Regions from separate parts of the Mesorhizobium sp. LEGMi-168a genome, predicted to be linked through region 2. Evidence: predicted binding sites of a transcription regulator. Region 2 holds the regulator's gene; the other holds the start of a gene.
What was found. Region 2 encodes PhoB, which activates phosphate uptake and scavenging genes when phosphate is short. Its sites were predicted from a motif close to TGTCATNNANCTGTCAT; they were not measured.

Region 1 (7,535 bases), on a different contig from region 2:
GCCTTCGCGATAGAACAGGTCGCGCGCCACGTCGAGGATCTTGTCGGCAGCCTTCGGCGCCGGCGCCTCGCTGGCCGACGCTTCAATTTTATTGTCCGATGGCATTCACCAAACTCGCTTGACAATGTTACTGACCGGTACGTATGTATGGCGCCATCCCATTGCAACGTACCGGTCAGTAACATGATAGCTCAGTCCCGTCCGTTTGGCCAGCGCTACGCCTTCGTCGTCGTTGCCGTCATCTTCCTCTGCCTGCTGATCGCCGCCGGGCTCCGTTCCGCGCCATCCGTCATGATGCTGCCGCTGGAGGAGAGCTTCGGCTGGCGCCGCGACGTCATCTCGATGGCCGCCGGCGTCGGCATCCTGCTCTACGGCCTTACCGGTCCGTTCGCGGCTGCTCTGATGGAGCGGATCGGACTGCGTCGCACGCTGCTCGCCGCGCTGTTGATCATGTCGGGCTCGACGGCGCTCAGCCTGTTGATGACCGAGCCCTGGCATCTTTTCATCACCTGGGGCGTGTTTTCCGGCATCGGCTCGGGCGCGGTGGCGAGCGTGCTTGGCGCGACCATCGTCAATCGCTGGTTCAAGACCAATCGCGGCCTGGTGATGGGCCTGATGTCGGCCTCCAGCGCCACCGGCATGCTGGTGTTCCTGCCGTTGATCGCCTCGCTCGCGCAGGCCGGCGGCTGGAAGCCGGTGGCAATCGCCGTGGCGCTGGCAACCGCCGCGCTGATCCCGCTCGTCCTCCTGCTGGTGCCGGAACGCCCATCCTCGATCGGCCAGGTCCGCTACGGCGCCGACGCCGATGACGTGCCGCCGGTGTCGCCGGCCTCGCAGGGCAATTTCCTGGCGCATACGCTGAACACGTTGCGCCGTGCCGCCAGCACCAGGGTGTTCTGGTATCTGTTCGCCACCTTCTTCGTCTGCGGCTTCACCACCAACGGCCTCGTCGGCACGCATCTCATCGCCTTCTGCGGTGACATGGGCATCGGCGAGGTGCAGGCGGCCGGGCTGCTGTCGATGATGGGCATCTTCGACCTGATCGGCACGACGCTGTCCGGCTGGCTCACCGATCGTTTCGATCCGCGCAAGCTGCTCGGCGTCTATTATGCCGTGCGTGGCCTGTCGCTGATCTATCTGCCTTATTCGGGCTTCTCGGCGGTCAGCTTGATCATCTTCGCCGTGCTCTACGGTCTGGACTGGATCGCTACGGTGCCGCCGACGCTGAGGCTCGCCAACGAAGCCTTCGGCGACCGCAGCGGGCCGATCGTGTTCGGCTGGATTGTCGCCGGCCACCAGGTGGGCGCGGCCGCGGCCGCTGCCTTCGGCGGCACCATGCGGGAACTGCAGGGGAATTACGAGCTGGCCTTCCTGATCGCCGGCATGACGGGCATCGCGGCGGCCTGTATCTCGCTGCTGATCAACACGAGCAAGCCGGCGTTCGATCCGGAGCCGCAGGCGGCTTGAGGCGTGTTGAGATTCGGGTGAGGCCGGCCTGCAAACGGCAGTCTCCTGCGCTTCCGGTGCTCACGTACTTGAAGTACGCTCCGCTCCGGTTCTCGGAGACCGCCATTTTCGGCTCGTCCTGACCCGAATCTCAACACGCCTTCTGGCGTCGGTTTCTCCTTCTCCCCTTGTGGGAGAAGGTGGCCGAGCGAAGCTCGGTCGGATGAGGGGTGTTCCAGCTTGGCAATGACGGCGATCCGTCACCCACCCCTCAACCGTCTCGGCGCTGCGCGCCGATCCACCTTCTCCCACAAGGGGAGAAGGGAAGGCCCTGTTCACTGTTATCAAAACTTCATGGTTCCGATATGCGCCTGAAACATTGAGGCGAGAGCTTGGCGGTCCCGTTCAACGCCATCCGGAGACAGCCATGAACAAGCTCTCATTGACCCGCCGCGCTTTCGTCACCTCGGCCAGCGCCTTTGGCCTTGTCGGCGCCTCCGGTCTCGCAATGCCCTATTACTCCCGCGCCAATCAGCGCCCGGCTTTCACCCATGGCGTGCAGTCCGGCGATGTCGACGCCACCTCGGGCATGGTCTGGACCCGCACCGACCGTCCGGCGCGCGTGATGTACGAAGTGTCGACGACGGAAAGCTTCACCGACGCGACGAGGCTGGCTGCGCTCGATACCTCGCCCGCCAGCGATTACACGGTGAAGCGGCTGCTCACCGACCTCGCCTCCGACCAGGATATTTTTTATCGCATGGTCGCGGCTGATCTTTCCGACATCAACGCCGTCTCCGAACCGATCGTCGGCCGCTTCCGCACCGCGCCGGCCTCGAAGCGCGACGTGCGCTTCGCCTGGTCGGGCGACACCGCCGGTCAGGGCTGGGGCATCGACGAGACCGGCATGAAGACCTATTCCACCATCGCCAAGCACACGCCGGACTTCTTCCTGCATTCCGGCGACACGATCTATGCCGACGGCGCCATGAAGGACGAGGTCGACCTTCCCGGCGGCGGCAAATGGAAGAACGTCGTCATGGTCGACGGCAAGCGCAAGGTCGCCGAGACGCTGGATGAGTACCGCGACCAGTGGAAGTACAACATGATGGACAAGCACGTGCTGGGCCTCTCCGCCATCTGCCCGACCTTCTACCAGTGGGATGACCACGAGGTGCTGAACAACTGGTCGGATTCGAAGAACCTGACCGCGGATGACCGTTACAAGGAAAAGTCGATCCATGTGCTGGCGGCCCGCGCGGCGCGCGCCTTCCACGAAATGACGACGATCCGCTACGAGCCGTCGGAACCGGGCCGCGTCTACCGCAAGATCGCCCACGGGCCGCTGCTCGATGTCTTCTTCCTCGACATGCGCTCCTATCGCGGCCCGAACGGCCCGGACATGGAGGAGACGCTGACGCCGAAGTCGCGCATGCTCGGCGAACAGCAGACCAAGTGGTTGAAGCGGGAGCTGGCGAACTCCAAGGCGACCTGGAAGATCATCGCCGCCGACATGCCGCTCGGCCTGGTCGTCTGGGACGATGCCGCCAAGAAGGCCGGCGCCGAGGCGGTCAGCAATGGCGACAATGGCGCGCCCAAGGGCCGCGAGCTCGAATTCGCCGATCTGCTGCGCTACATCAAGAATGCCGGCATCACCAACACCGTGTGGCTCACCGCCGACGTCCACTACACGGCGGCGCACTACTACAACCCGGACAAGGCGCAGTTCCAGGATTTCAATCCGTTCTGGGAGTTCGTCTCGGGCCCGATCCATGCCGGCACGTTCGGCCCCAACGGTTTCGATATGACCTTCGGCCCCGAGCTGAAGTTCATCAAGGCGCCGACCGCCGAGCAGGGCCAGAACCTGCCGCCATCGGCCGGGCTGCAGTTCTTCGGGCTGGTCGATATTTCCGGCGCCACCGAGCAGCTCACCGTGCGGCTGATGGATCGCGACGACAACGAGCTCTACAAGGTGACGCTCGATCCGGTGCGGTCGGCGTAAGGGGCGCTCGAGGAAATCAGGAATGCCGGCGGGACAGCGCCCCCTCTGGCCTGCCGGCCATCTCCCCCACTTGGGGGGAGATCAGCAGTTTCGGCGCTGCGCTCCTTCTGCAACGTCGGCGATTGGCGAAAGCGAGCGTGACAGCCAAATCTCTCCCCAAGTGAGGGAGATGCCCGGCAGGGCAGAGGGGGGCGCGAAGGATCGCAACGCTTGCCGCGTTCCTGTTACGGCAGGTCAATCCGGATAGCAGGTCGCGGGAACATTTGGCCAGACGGCGCTGTCGCAGTTAGCGGCCTTCTGGCGCTGCTTGAAGGCAGCGCTGACCGGGCCGGTGACGATCGGGTCGACCCCGTCTGGGGCGTCGGCGAACATCTGCTGCGCGGTCTTGGCGTCAGGCGGCGAGATCGGGTCAGCTTCTCTCAGGGCAGCTGCCGATTGCGCGGCACCCGCCGCGACCAGCACGCCAAGCGCCGCCCACGCGAAAACCGGACGCAATCTGGACATCTGATCGGTCATGAACATCGAACTGCCCGGCCCCTCAAAGGTTCCGCCTTGGTTAACAGAATCATTTCACACCAAGACGTTTAAGAATCAGTGACCACGTATTTGGGACGGGGCCTCCCCTTTCGCAATTGCGAAAAACCTTGTATGAGCCGCGCAACCGAAAAAGGCGGCGCTTTTGGGCCTGCTGCCTGCAACGCTCCCGAGACCAGACAATGAACCTCCGCAATATCGCGATCATCGCGCACGTCGACCATGGCAAAACCACCCTCGTCGACCAGCTTTTGAAACAGTCCGGCGCCTTCCGCGACAACCAGCGCGTCGCCGAGCGCGCCATGGATTCCAACGACCTCGAGAAGGAACGCGGCATCACCATCCTCGCCAAGGCGACCTCGGTCGACTGGAAGGGCACCCGCATCAACATCGTCGACACGCCCGGACACGCCGACTTCGGCGGCGAGGTCGAGCGCATCCTGTCGATGGTGGACTCGGCGATCGTGCTCGTCGACGCCGCCGAAGGGCCGATGCCGCAGACCAAGTTCGTCGTCGGCAAGGCGCTCAAGGTGGGTCTCAGGCCAATCGTCGTCATCAACAAGATCGACCGTCCGGATGCTCGCCATATCGAGGTGGTGAACGAGGTGTTCGACCTGTTCGCAGCGCTCGACGCGACCGACGAGCAGCTCGATTTCCCGATCCTCTACGGGTCCGGCCGCGATGGCTGGGTGTCCGAGAATCCCGAAGGCCCGAAGGACCAGGGCCTCGCCCCGCTGTTCGATCTCGTCGTCAAGCACGTGCCGGCGCCGACGGTCCATCCCGGTCCGTTCCGCATGATCGGCACCATCCTCGAAGCCAATCCGTTCCTCGGCCGTATCATCACCGGCCGCATCGAGTCCGGCACGCTGAAGCCCAACCAGGCGGTCAAGGTGCTGCACCATGACGGCACCCAGATCGAGACCGGACGTATCTCGAAGATCCTTGCCTTCCGCGGCCTCGAGCGCCAGCCGATCGAGGAAGCGCAGGCGGGCGACATCGTGGCGATCGCCGGCCTGTCGAAAGGCACCGTCGCCGACACGTTCTGCGATCCGGCGGTGACCGAACCGCTGCACGCGCAGCCGATCGACCCGCCGACCGTCACCATGTCCTTCCTCGTCAACGACAGCCCGCTTGCCGGTACCGAGGGCGACAAGGTGACCAGCCGCGTCATCCGCGACCGCCTTCTGCGCGAGGCGGAAGGCAATGTGGCGCTCAAGATCGAGGAATCGGCGGAGAAGGATTCCTTCTTCGTCTCCGGCCGCGGCGAATTGCAGCTTGCCGTGCTGATCGAGACGATGCGCCGCGAAGGTTTTGAGATCGCGGTGTCGCGCCCGCGCGTCGTCATGCAGAAGGGTGAAGACGGCCAACTGCTCGAGCCGGTCGAGGAAGTCGTCATCGACGTCGACGAGGAGCATGCCGGCGTGGTCGTGCAAAAAATGTCGGAGCGCAAGGCCGAGATGGTGGAGCTCCGCCCCTCCGGCGGCAACCGCCAGCGCCTGGTCTTCCACGCGCCGACCCGCGGCCTGATCGGCTACCAGTCGGAGCTGTTGACCGATACGCGCGGCACGGCCGTGATGAACCGGCTGTTTTATGCCTACGAGCCTTACAAGGGCGAATTGCCCGGCCGCACCAATGGCGTGCTGATCTCCAACGAGCAAGGCGAGTCCGTCGCCTATGCGATGTGGAACCTGGAAGACCGCGGCCCGATGATCATCGATCCGGGCGTCAAGGTCTATCAGGGCATGATTATCGGCATCCACTCCCGCGACAACGACCTCGAGGTCAATGTGCTGAAGGGCAAGAAGCTCACCAACATCCGCGCCGCCGGCAAGGACGAGGCGGTGAAGCTGACGCCGCCGGTGCGCATGACGCTCGAGCGGGCGCTGGCCTGGATCCAGGACGACGAGCTGGTCGAGGTGACGCCAAAGACGATCCGGCTCAGGAAGCTCTATCTCGACCCGAACGAGCGCAAGCGCTTCGAAAAGTCGGCCCGGGTGATGGGCGCGGCGTAAGCTTTTTTCGCAAGCAGTCATAGGGGGAGGGAGTTGTTGCTCCCTCCCTTTTCATTGTGCGCCTGCGGCCGAGAGGATGGTGTCGCGGTCGGCCTCGCCGGACAGGTCGATGTGGACCGCCGTGCCATCGCGCGCCGGCTTGCGCAAAGCCTTGGCGTTGCCCGGTTCGACGATGAGCCGCGTTTGCTCTTCCCAGCCCTGCAGCCTTGACCGGGAGATGCCCAGTTCGCCTGCAAGCAAGCGGTCGAGCCGCAAGGGTGTTGCGGCGTCGAGCCGAAGCTCAAGCCAAAGCGCGGTCGCGCATCCTGGACTGCCATCCAGCAGCTCCTTGCGGACCGTGACATCGGGAAATTCCTCGGTCCGTCCGATCCGGTTTCTGAGCGCAGCGGCATCGAGGGCGTGGAGGCGCGCGAGTGCCGGATCATTGCTTTCGAGCGCTGCGAGCAGCGTCGGTTCGATGTCGCGGCGGTTGCAGCGCTCCAGAATGGCGCGGTTCCAGGAATTGTCGCAGCCGATGCAGCGGTAGATCAGCCAGGCGTCGATCCGCTTGCCGTTGGCGTTGACGCGGAATTTGCCGCTGCATCGATAGGGTCTTACGCCGCCGCAGCGGTTGCAGTTGATGAGAGGTCGCGGTGCGATTTCGGGCGCGATCGCCCAGCGGATACGCAACAGTCCAGACATGCCGGTAGGCCCTTCCCGTCGGGAAGTCCTTCAGGCCGGCGATGTCCGAGATGCCTTTTTGTTGAGCATGATCTTTTCCGAAAACCGGGTACCACTTTTCGGGATCATGCTCGTGCGGGCACGGTGTGGCGAAGGCTGCGTTGATGGAAATCAGGCGCCGGCGGGTTGCGCGCGACGGCGGCTCAGCAATGCCAAACCGGTCTCGAAATCGCCGCCTGAAGAACACATGAAATTGATGCAGGGCGCAGCCAAGCCGCGCCTGCGGTGCTTTCGGGGAGTAGACGAGACCGGCGGTTACTGAGGCAAAGTCAGGCTCGAAATCGGTGAAGGTCGGCTCTTCTAGCCGCACGGCGGCGGGCAGGCAAGGCCGGCGCGCTGCCCGCCGTTCCTGCCACAGCCGCGCTGCGCGTTCCTGAGTGCTACATCACTTCGATGATCGGCGCGATCTCGACGCTGAAGGCCGGGTTCGTCAGGATCGGGCAATCCTTGGCCTTGGCGACGGCATCGTCGATGTCCTTCGCTTCGACGATCGTGTAGCCGGCGGTCGGGTTGCTGCCGCCATTGTTCTCGACCGAGCCGCCGGACAGCACCGTCTTCGACATGCCGACTGGATTGCCGCCATCGACGACGGCGGTGCCCAGCTTGTCGTACCAGCCGGTCCAGGCGTCCATCGCCGCTTTCCGTTCTGCCTCGTCGGTCGGCATCTTGCCGGAGCCGTGATAGACATAGAGATATTTTGCCATGTTCTCCTCCCTTGTTGGCGGCGTCGAACCGGCATGCGGCCACGCCGCTTGCGATATGCGGCTTTGCCGCAATCCGATATGCGGCCATGCCGCAATCGTTGATCATCGGACTAATCG
Region 2 (7,535 bases):
GACGATGACCAGCACCATGCCGGAGGCCATGATCGCCACGGCCGAGGTCTGCACCGAGAGGTTCCACAGATTGCGCGGGGTAAGGAACGTGCGGCTGTCGAAATCGAGCGGATTGACGCCGAGCCGCAGGCTCGAGATGACGTGCAGGCCGATCCAGATGATCAAAAGCGCGCCGACCATGCCGAGCATGCGCGTGTCGAGTTCGGTCGCCTTGAGGAAGCGCCCGACGGCGCTGAGTTCGGAGGCACGCGCGCGATCCGCGGCCGGGTTGGCCGGCGTATCAGAGGTCGTATCGGTCATGATCTCCTCCCACCGGCTTGCCGTCTGGCGCGGATGCCGGACCACGATGCTAGAGCAATTCCAGGGAAAGTGTGTAGCCCGTCCGGAATTGCGTGAAAACAAGCGGCTGCAGCTGTTCGACGATCCTGCCGGACGATGAGCTGCTCCAACGACTTTCCCGGTTTATGCGCAGCGGGAAACCTTTTTGAGAAACGCCGCGGCCCTTGGGCCGCGGCGTCAGGATTTGGACAGGCGTCGGTCGGCTTAATTGCAGACCGCGACACTGCCGGCGGCAACGCCGGCGCAGACCTCGTCCTTCTTGATCCAGCCGGCATCGATGACGAGGTTGAGATTGTCCTTGGTGATCGCGACCGGGGTCAGGAACAGCGACTTGACGGTGTTGCCGCCAGGCGTCGTGAAGTCCTTGACGCCGGCGATATCGGTCATCTTCTTGCCGTCGGCGAGCTGCGAGGCGATCTCGGCGGCGTTCTTGCCGAGCTCGCGCGCATCCTTCCACACCGACACCGTCTGCGTGCCGAGCGCGATGCGGTTGAGCGCGGCATGGTCGCCGTCCTGGCCGGAGACCGGAACGGTGCCGGCCAGGCCTTGCGCCGTCAGCGCCGCGACGACGCCGCCGGCGGTGCCGTCATTGGCCGCTACGACCGCATCGACCTTGTTGTCGTTGGCGGTCAGGAACTGCTCCATGTTCTTCTGCGCGTTGGCAGGCAGCCAGCCATCGGTATAGGCCTCGCCGACATTCTTGACCTTGCCGCTGTCGATGGCCTCCTTCAGCACTTCCATCGAGCCCGAGAACAGGAAATCGGCATTCGGATCGGCGCCCGAGCCCTTGATGAAGACGTAGTTGCCTTCGGGCTTGGCCTTGAACACCTCGCGGGCCTGCATGCGGCCGACTTCCTTGTTGTCGAAGGTCAGGTAGAACACGTCCTTGTTCTCGATCAGGCGGTCGTAGCCGACGACCGGAATGCCTTCGTCCAGCGCCTTCTGAACTGCCGGCCCAATCGCCGAGGCGTCCTGCGCCAGGATGATCAGCGCGTTGGCGCCCTGCGAGATCAGGCTCTCGACGTCGGTCAGCTGCTTGCCCGGATTGGACTGCGCGTCGGCGGAGATGTACTTGTCCCCGGCGGCCTCGATGGCCTTCTTCATCGCCGCCTCGTCGGTCTTCCAGCGTTCTTCCTGGAAATTCGACCACGAAACGCCGATCACCTTGTCCTTTGCCTCTGCGACCGACGCCAGCGTCAGCGACATGGCGACACCCGCCAGGATGGCGGTTGCGAATCTCTTCATGATTTCCTCCCTGCGCCATTGCGGCGCGACCCAGACTGGCCCGAAGGCCGCACACAGAGGCTTTTTTTCGAGCCTCGAAAAAACACTGATGCAACGTCGAAGCGCTGTCAACTGCGATTCTGATGGTTTTTGAGGTGTCGCAAACTTTTTTTCGAGCTCCGCAATAAATAATGACAGCCCCGGCAGCTTCTGCCAGTATCCCTAGCACGTCGGCGACGGCCCATGGCATGATGAGAAGGCCGCGACGCCCGGGAGGAAGGAAAACGATGTCGGTCGGAATCCGCCACGACGACCTGCGCCGGCGCAACCGCGCCATGGTGCTCTCGGCCGTGCGCCGGGCCGACCAGCCGTCGCGCACGGAAATCGCCGCGACCACCGGGCTCAGCCACTCGACGATTTCGGCGATCTCTGCCGACCTGATCCAGGAAGGCATCCTGGCCGAGAGCAAGCCGAGCGAGACCACGTCGCTGAAGCGCGGCCGGCCACAAGTCGGCCTCGCCCTCAACCCCGAAGCGGCCGCGGTGGTGACGGTGGTACTGTCGCTGAATTTCCTCTCCGTCGCCGTCATCGACTATGCCGGTCAGGTCATCGCCGAAGAGCAGCGGCGCCTCGACACGCTGACCATGCCGCGCGACGAGCTGATCGGCGAATGCACGGCGATTGTCCGGCGCCGGCTGGAGGACCCGGATCTCGATGTCGGCAGCGTCGCCCGCATTGCCATGGGCATCCAGGGCATCACCGATTCCCACGCCCGCGCCATGCTGTGGTCGCCGATCACGCCGCTGACCGACATTCCCTTCGCCGACATCCTGGAGCATGAATTCGGCATTCCCGCCACCATGGAGAACGACTGCAACATGATGGCGGTGGCGCTGCAATGGCGCGACCCCGACCGCTACCGCGACAACTTCATCGCCATCCTGCTCTCGCACGGCATCGGCATGGGGCTGGTGCTGAAGGGCGAGCTGTTCACCGGCACGCACTCTTCCGGCGGCGAGTTCGGCCACATGATCCACCGTCCCGGCGGCGCGCTCTGCCGCTGCGGACGCCGCGGCTGCGTCGAGGCCTATGCCGGCAACTACGCCATCTGGCGCAGCGCCATGAAGATGAGCGAGGATGCCGAGCCGGTCGACGTCGGCGACGCCGACATGCGGGCTCTTGCCGCGAAGGCGCGCGAAAAAGACGGCCCGGAGCGCGAGGCCTATCGCCGGGCGGGCGAAGCGCTGGGCTTTGGGCTGGGCAGCCTGTTCGCGCTGATCGACCCGGCGCCGGTCGCCATGGTCGGCGTCAGCGCCGCGGCTTTCGACCTGATCGAGCCGGCGTTGCGGGAAGCCATCGCCCAGACCGCCGGCGGCCAGCACTCAAAATCGATCTCCTTCGACACTGAGCCGAACGAATTGCCGCTGATACGCGAAGGCTGCGCCATGCGCGCGCTGAGCTTCGTCGACCAGGAGATTTTCGCGCCGGGCGTGCAGGCGAGGACCGGCACCGGAAAGAACGTCGCCTGATCAGTCTTCCCTGATCGCGTAGCCCGCCCCGCGTATCGTGCGGATGACGTCCGGCATGCGGCCGTTGTTGACCGCCTTGCGCAGGCGTCCGACATGCACGTCCACCGTGCGCTCGTCGATATAGATCGTCTCGCCCCAGACATTGTCGAGCAGCTGGCTGCGCGAGAACACCCGGCCGGGATGCCGCATCATGAATTCGAGCAGCCGGAACTCGGTCGGGCCGAGCCTGATCTCGCTCTTCTTGCGGTAGACGCGGTGCGATTCGCGGTCGAGCACGATGTCGCCGACCTTGAGCACGCTGGACAGCACCTCCGGCTTGGCGCGGCGCAACAGCGCCTTGACCCTGGCCATGAATTCCGGCGTCGAGAACGGCTTGACCAGGTAGTCGTCGGCGCCCGTCGAGAGGCCGCGCACGCGATCGCTTTCCTCGCCGCGCGCGGTCAGCATGATGATCGGCAGCCGCTCGGTCTCGGGCCGCATCCTGAGGCGCCGGCAAAGCTCGATGCCGGAAACCGCCGGCACCATCCAATCGAGCACCAGAAGGTCGGGCACGTTCTCCTGCAGGCGGATCTCGGCCTCGTCGCCGCGGGTCACCACCTCGACCTGATAACCCTCGGATTCGAGGTTGTAGCGGAGCAGCACCCCCAGCGGCTCCTCGTCCTCCACCACCATGATGCGTGGGGCGATCATTTGGCAGGCACCTTCGCTGTCACGCCGCCGGCGCCGACATCGCCGTCTCGTCCTGCTTCGGACGATTGGCGGGCAATTGGGTGCCGGTCAGCACATAATAGGCGTTCTCGGCGATGTTGGTCACATGGTCGCCGATGCGCTCCAGATTCTTGGCGCAGAACAGGAGGTGCGTACAAGCCGTGATGTTGCGCGGATCCTCCATCATGTAAGTCAGGAGCTCGCGGAAGACGGAGGTGTATTTGACGTCGACGCGCTCGTCGTCGTTCCTGAGCTTGGCGAGCGCCGTGGCGTCGCCCGCCGTGTACTCCTCGATCACGCCCTGGACCTGGATCAGCACCAGCTGCGCCATCGCGTCGATCGAGTGCGATAGGTCGCGCGGCGCGGCGCTGACGCCGACGGAGCCGACGCGCTTGGCGATGTTCTTGGCGAGGTCGCCGATGCGCTCGAGGTCGCCGGCCATGCGGATGGCGCCGACCACGCTGCGCAGGTCGTCGGCCATCGGCTGGCGCTTGGCGATCAGCGTGATGGCGCGGTCGTCGAGCTCGCGCTGACGCGCGTCCATGATGGCGTCGTCGGAGACGACGCGCTGCGCCAAAGCATTGTCGGAATTGAGCAGAGCCTTGGTCGAGGCGCCGACCATCGAGCCGGCGAGATCGCCCATATCACGGATGAGCCGGCTGATCTGCCCGAGATCCTCGTCGAAGGAAGCGACCGTATGGGCCATGATTGATGTCCTCGTGTGAACTCAGCCGAAGCGGCCGGTGATGTAGTCCTGCGTGCGCTTCTCGCGGGGCGAGGTGAAGATCTTCTCGGTTCGGTCGAACTCGACCAGCTCGCCGAGATACATGAACGCCGTCTGCCGCGACACGCGCGCCGCCTGCTGCATGTTGTGGGTGACGATCACGATCGTGTAGTCGGCCTGCAATTCGTCGATCAGTTCCTCGATCTTGGCGGTCGACAGCGGATCGAGCGCCGAGGCCGGCTCGTCGAGCAGGATGACCTCCGGCTTCACCGCCACGGTGCGGGCGATGCAGAGCCGCTGCTGCTGGCCGCCCGAAAGGCTCTGGCCGCTGGCGTTGAGCTTGTCCTTGACCTCGTTCCACAGCGCCGCGCGCTTCAGCGCCTGCTCGACGCGGTTGTCCATCTCGGCCTTGCTGATCTTCTCATACAGCCTGACGCCGAAGGCGATGTTCTCGTAGATCGACATCGGGAACGGCGTCGGCTTCTGGAACACCATGCCGATCTTGGTCCTGAGCAGGTTGAGGTCCTGCGAGCGGTCGAGGATGTTCTTGCCGTCGAGCAGCACCTGGCCTTCGGCGCTCTGCTTCGGATAGAGCTCGTAGATGCGGTTCAGCACGCGCAGCAGCGTCGACTTCCCGCAGCCCGACGGCCCGATGAAGGCGGTGACGCTGCGTTCGGGCAGCGACAGGTTGATGTCCTTCAGCGCCTTCGACTGGCCATAGTAGAAGTTGAGGTTTTTGACCTCGATCTTGGCCTTCTCGACGGCAGTGTCGGCTACGTTCAGGTCGGTGGACAACATCGGTTTCATCTGTCCTCTCTGCGTCCGGTAAGGCTGCGGGCGAAGACGCTCAGCCCGAGAACCGTCAGGGTGATTATGAGTGCGCCCGTCCAGGCCAGCTGCTGCCATTCCTCATAGGGGCTGAGCGCAAACTGGAAGATGGTCACCGGCAGGCTGGCCATCGGCGCGTTGAGATTGCTCGACCAGAACTGGTTGTTGAGCGCGGTGAAGAGCAGCGGCGCCGTCTCGCCGGAAATGCGGGCGATCGCCAGCAATATGCCGGTGACGATGCCGGACAGTGCGGCGCGATAGGCGACCGAGCGGATCACCACCCAGCGCGGCGCGCCGATGGCGGTGCCGGCTTCGCGCAGCGCGTTGGGCACCAGGTTGAGCATGTCCTCGGTGGTGCGCACCACGACGGGGATCACCAGGATGGACAGCGCAACCGCGCCGGCGATCGCCGAGAAGTGGCCCATCGGGCGCACCATCAGCTCATAGACGAACAGGCCGACGATGATCGAGGGCGCCGACAGCAGGATGTCGTTGATGAAACGCACCACCGTGGTCAGACGCGAGAAGCGCCCGTATTCGGCCATGTAGGTTCCGGCGAGCACGCCGATCGGCGTGCCGACGATGATGCCGATGATGGTCATCACGATGCTGCCGTAGATGGCGTTGAGCAGACCGCCGGCGTCGCCGGGCGGCGGCGTCATTTCGGTAAAGACGGCCAGGGAAACGCCGGAGAGCCCTTTGTAGATCAGCGCGCCAAGGATAAGCGCCAGCCAGGCAAGGCCGATGCCCGCCGCGATGACGCACAGCGCCATCATCACGGCATTCTTGCGCTTGCGGCTTTGGTGGAGCGATGCGGCTGTCGACATCGGTCAGGCTCCGGTCCGGCTATCGATGCGCAACAGCATGTAGCGCGCGATGGCGAGGATGATGAGAGTGATGATGAACAGGATCAGGCCGAGCGCCACCAGCGAGGATGTGTAGAGCTCGCCGTCGGCTTCGGTGAATTCGTTGGCGATGGTCGCCGAGATCGTCGTGCCCGGTGCAAACAGGGAAGCGCTGATGCGATGCGCGTTGCCGATGACGAAGGTGACGGCCATCGTCTCGCCGAGCGCGCGGCCGAGGCCGAGCATGACGCCGCCCATGATGCCGACGCGGGTATAGGGGATGGTCACGCGCCGGGTCACTTCCCAGGTCGTGCAGCCGATGCCGTAGGCCGATTCCTTCAGCACCGCCGGCACGGTGTCGAACACGTCCTTGGTGATCGAGGTGATGAAGGGCAGCACCATGATGGCAAGGATCAGCGACGAGGTCAGCAGGCCGATGCCGTAGGGCGGACCGGCAAACAGGCTGGAGAGGCCCGGTATGCCGTGGAAAAGATTGATGATGAAGGGCTGCACCGTCGTCTGCAGGAAGGGCGCGAAGACGAACAGGCCCCAGATGCCGTAGATGATCGAGGGAATGCCGGCGAGCAGCTCGACCGCGATGCCGATCGGGCGGCGGAGCGGGCGCGGGCAGAGCTCGGTCAGGAAGACGGCGATGCCGATACCGATCGGCACGGCGATAAGAATGGCGATGGCAGAGGTGACGATGGTGCCGTAGATCGGCGCCAGGGCGCCGAAATTCTCGGTGACCGGATTCCAGGCCTCGGTGGTCAGGAAGGAGAAGCCGAACTTCGACAGCGCCTCCCACGAGCCGGCAATCAGCGAGATCGCGACGCCACCAAGCAGGACCAGCACGAGGATGGCGGAAGCGCGCGTCGCCGTCCGGAAGGCCATGTCGGTGAAGGCGAAGCGGCGCACCGTCGCTTCTCTGGTCCGCATGGCGGACGATGTCACGGCTTCGGAAACGGCAGTCATCTAGCCCCTCGCATTTCGAAAGCGACAGGAGGGCGCCGGAGGCGCCCTCCTTATTCCGCAGGAATTACATGCCGGAGTAGAGCGGCTTGCCGTTCGCGTCGACGATGTCCTTGCCCCACATCCCCTCGACGCTCTTCACGACCGCGTCGGGCATCGGAACATAGTCCAGCGCGCCGGCCATGTCGTCGCCCTTGGCGTAGGACCAGGCGAAGAACTTGAGCGCTTCGGTCGTGGCCGCCGCATCGTCGGGCTTCTTGTAGACGAGGATCCACGTCGCAGCCGTCATCGGCCAGGATTCGGCGCCCGGCTGATTGGCCAGGATGACGCCGTAGCCCGGCTGCGAGCTCCAGTCGGCGTTGGCCGCGG

Region 1: AC4FWB_RS10210 (alkaline phosphatase D family protein) is a predicted target of PhoB. The motif match lies at 1,786-1,802, and genes of this name have one in related genera.

Annotation. Positions count from the first base shown of each region.
Region 1 covers NZ_JBZEGV010000005.1:292,965-300,499, forward strand. The annotation lists gene AC4FWB_RS10200 (TetR/AcrR family transcriptional regulator) at 1-105, opposite strand, end outside; gene AC4FWB_RS10205 (MFS transporter) at 184-1,467, shown strand; gene AC4FWB_RS10210 (alkaline phosphatase D family protein) at 1,874-3,448, shown strand; gene AC4FWB_RS10215 (hypothetical protein) at 3,683-3,970, opposite strand; gene typA (translational GTPase TypA) at 4,165-5,994, shown strand; gene AC4FWB_RS10225 (DUF1062 domain-containing protein) at 6,046-6,675, opposite strand; gene AC4FWB_RS10230 (YciI family protein) at 7,095-7,418, opposite strand.
Region 2 covers NZ_JBZEGV010000019.1:68,794-76,328, reverse strand. The annotation lists gene AC4FWB_RS22820 (sugar ABC transporter permease) at 1-300, opposite strand, end outside; gene xylF (D-xylose ABC transporter substrate-binding protein) at 544-1,584, opposite strand; gene AC4FWB_RS22810 (ROK family transcriptional regulator) at 1,851-3,092, shown strand; gene phoB (phosphate regulon transcriptional regulator PhoB) at 3,093-3,782, opposite strand; gene phoU (phosphate signaling complex protein PhoU) at 3,802-4,509, opposite strand; gene pstB (phosphate ABC transporter ATP-binding protein PstB) at 4,528-5,331, opposite strand; gene pstA (phosphate ABC transporter permease PstA) at 5,328-6,179, opposite strand; gene pstC (phosphate ABC transporter permease subunit PstC) at 6,183-7,169, opposite strand; gene pstS (phosphate ABC transporter substrate-binding protein PstS) at 7,234-7,535, opposite strand, start outside.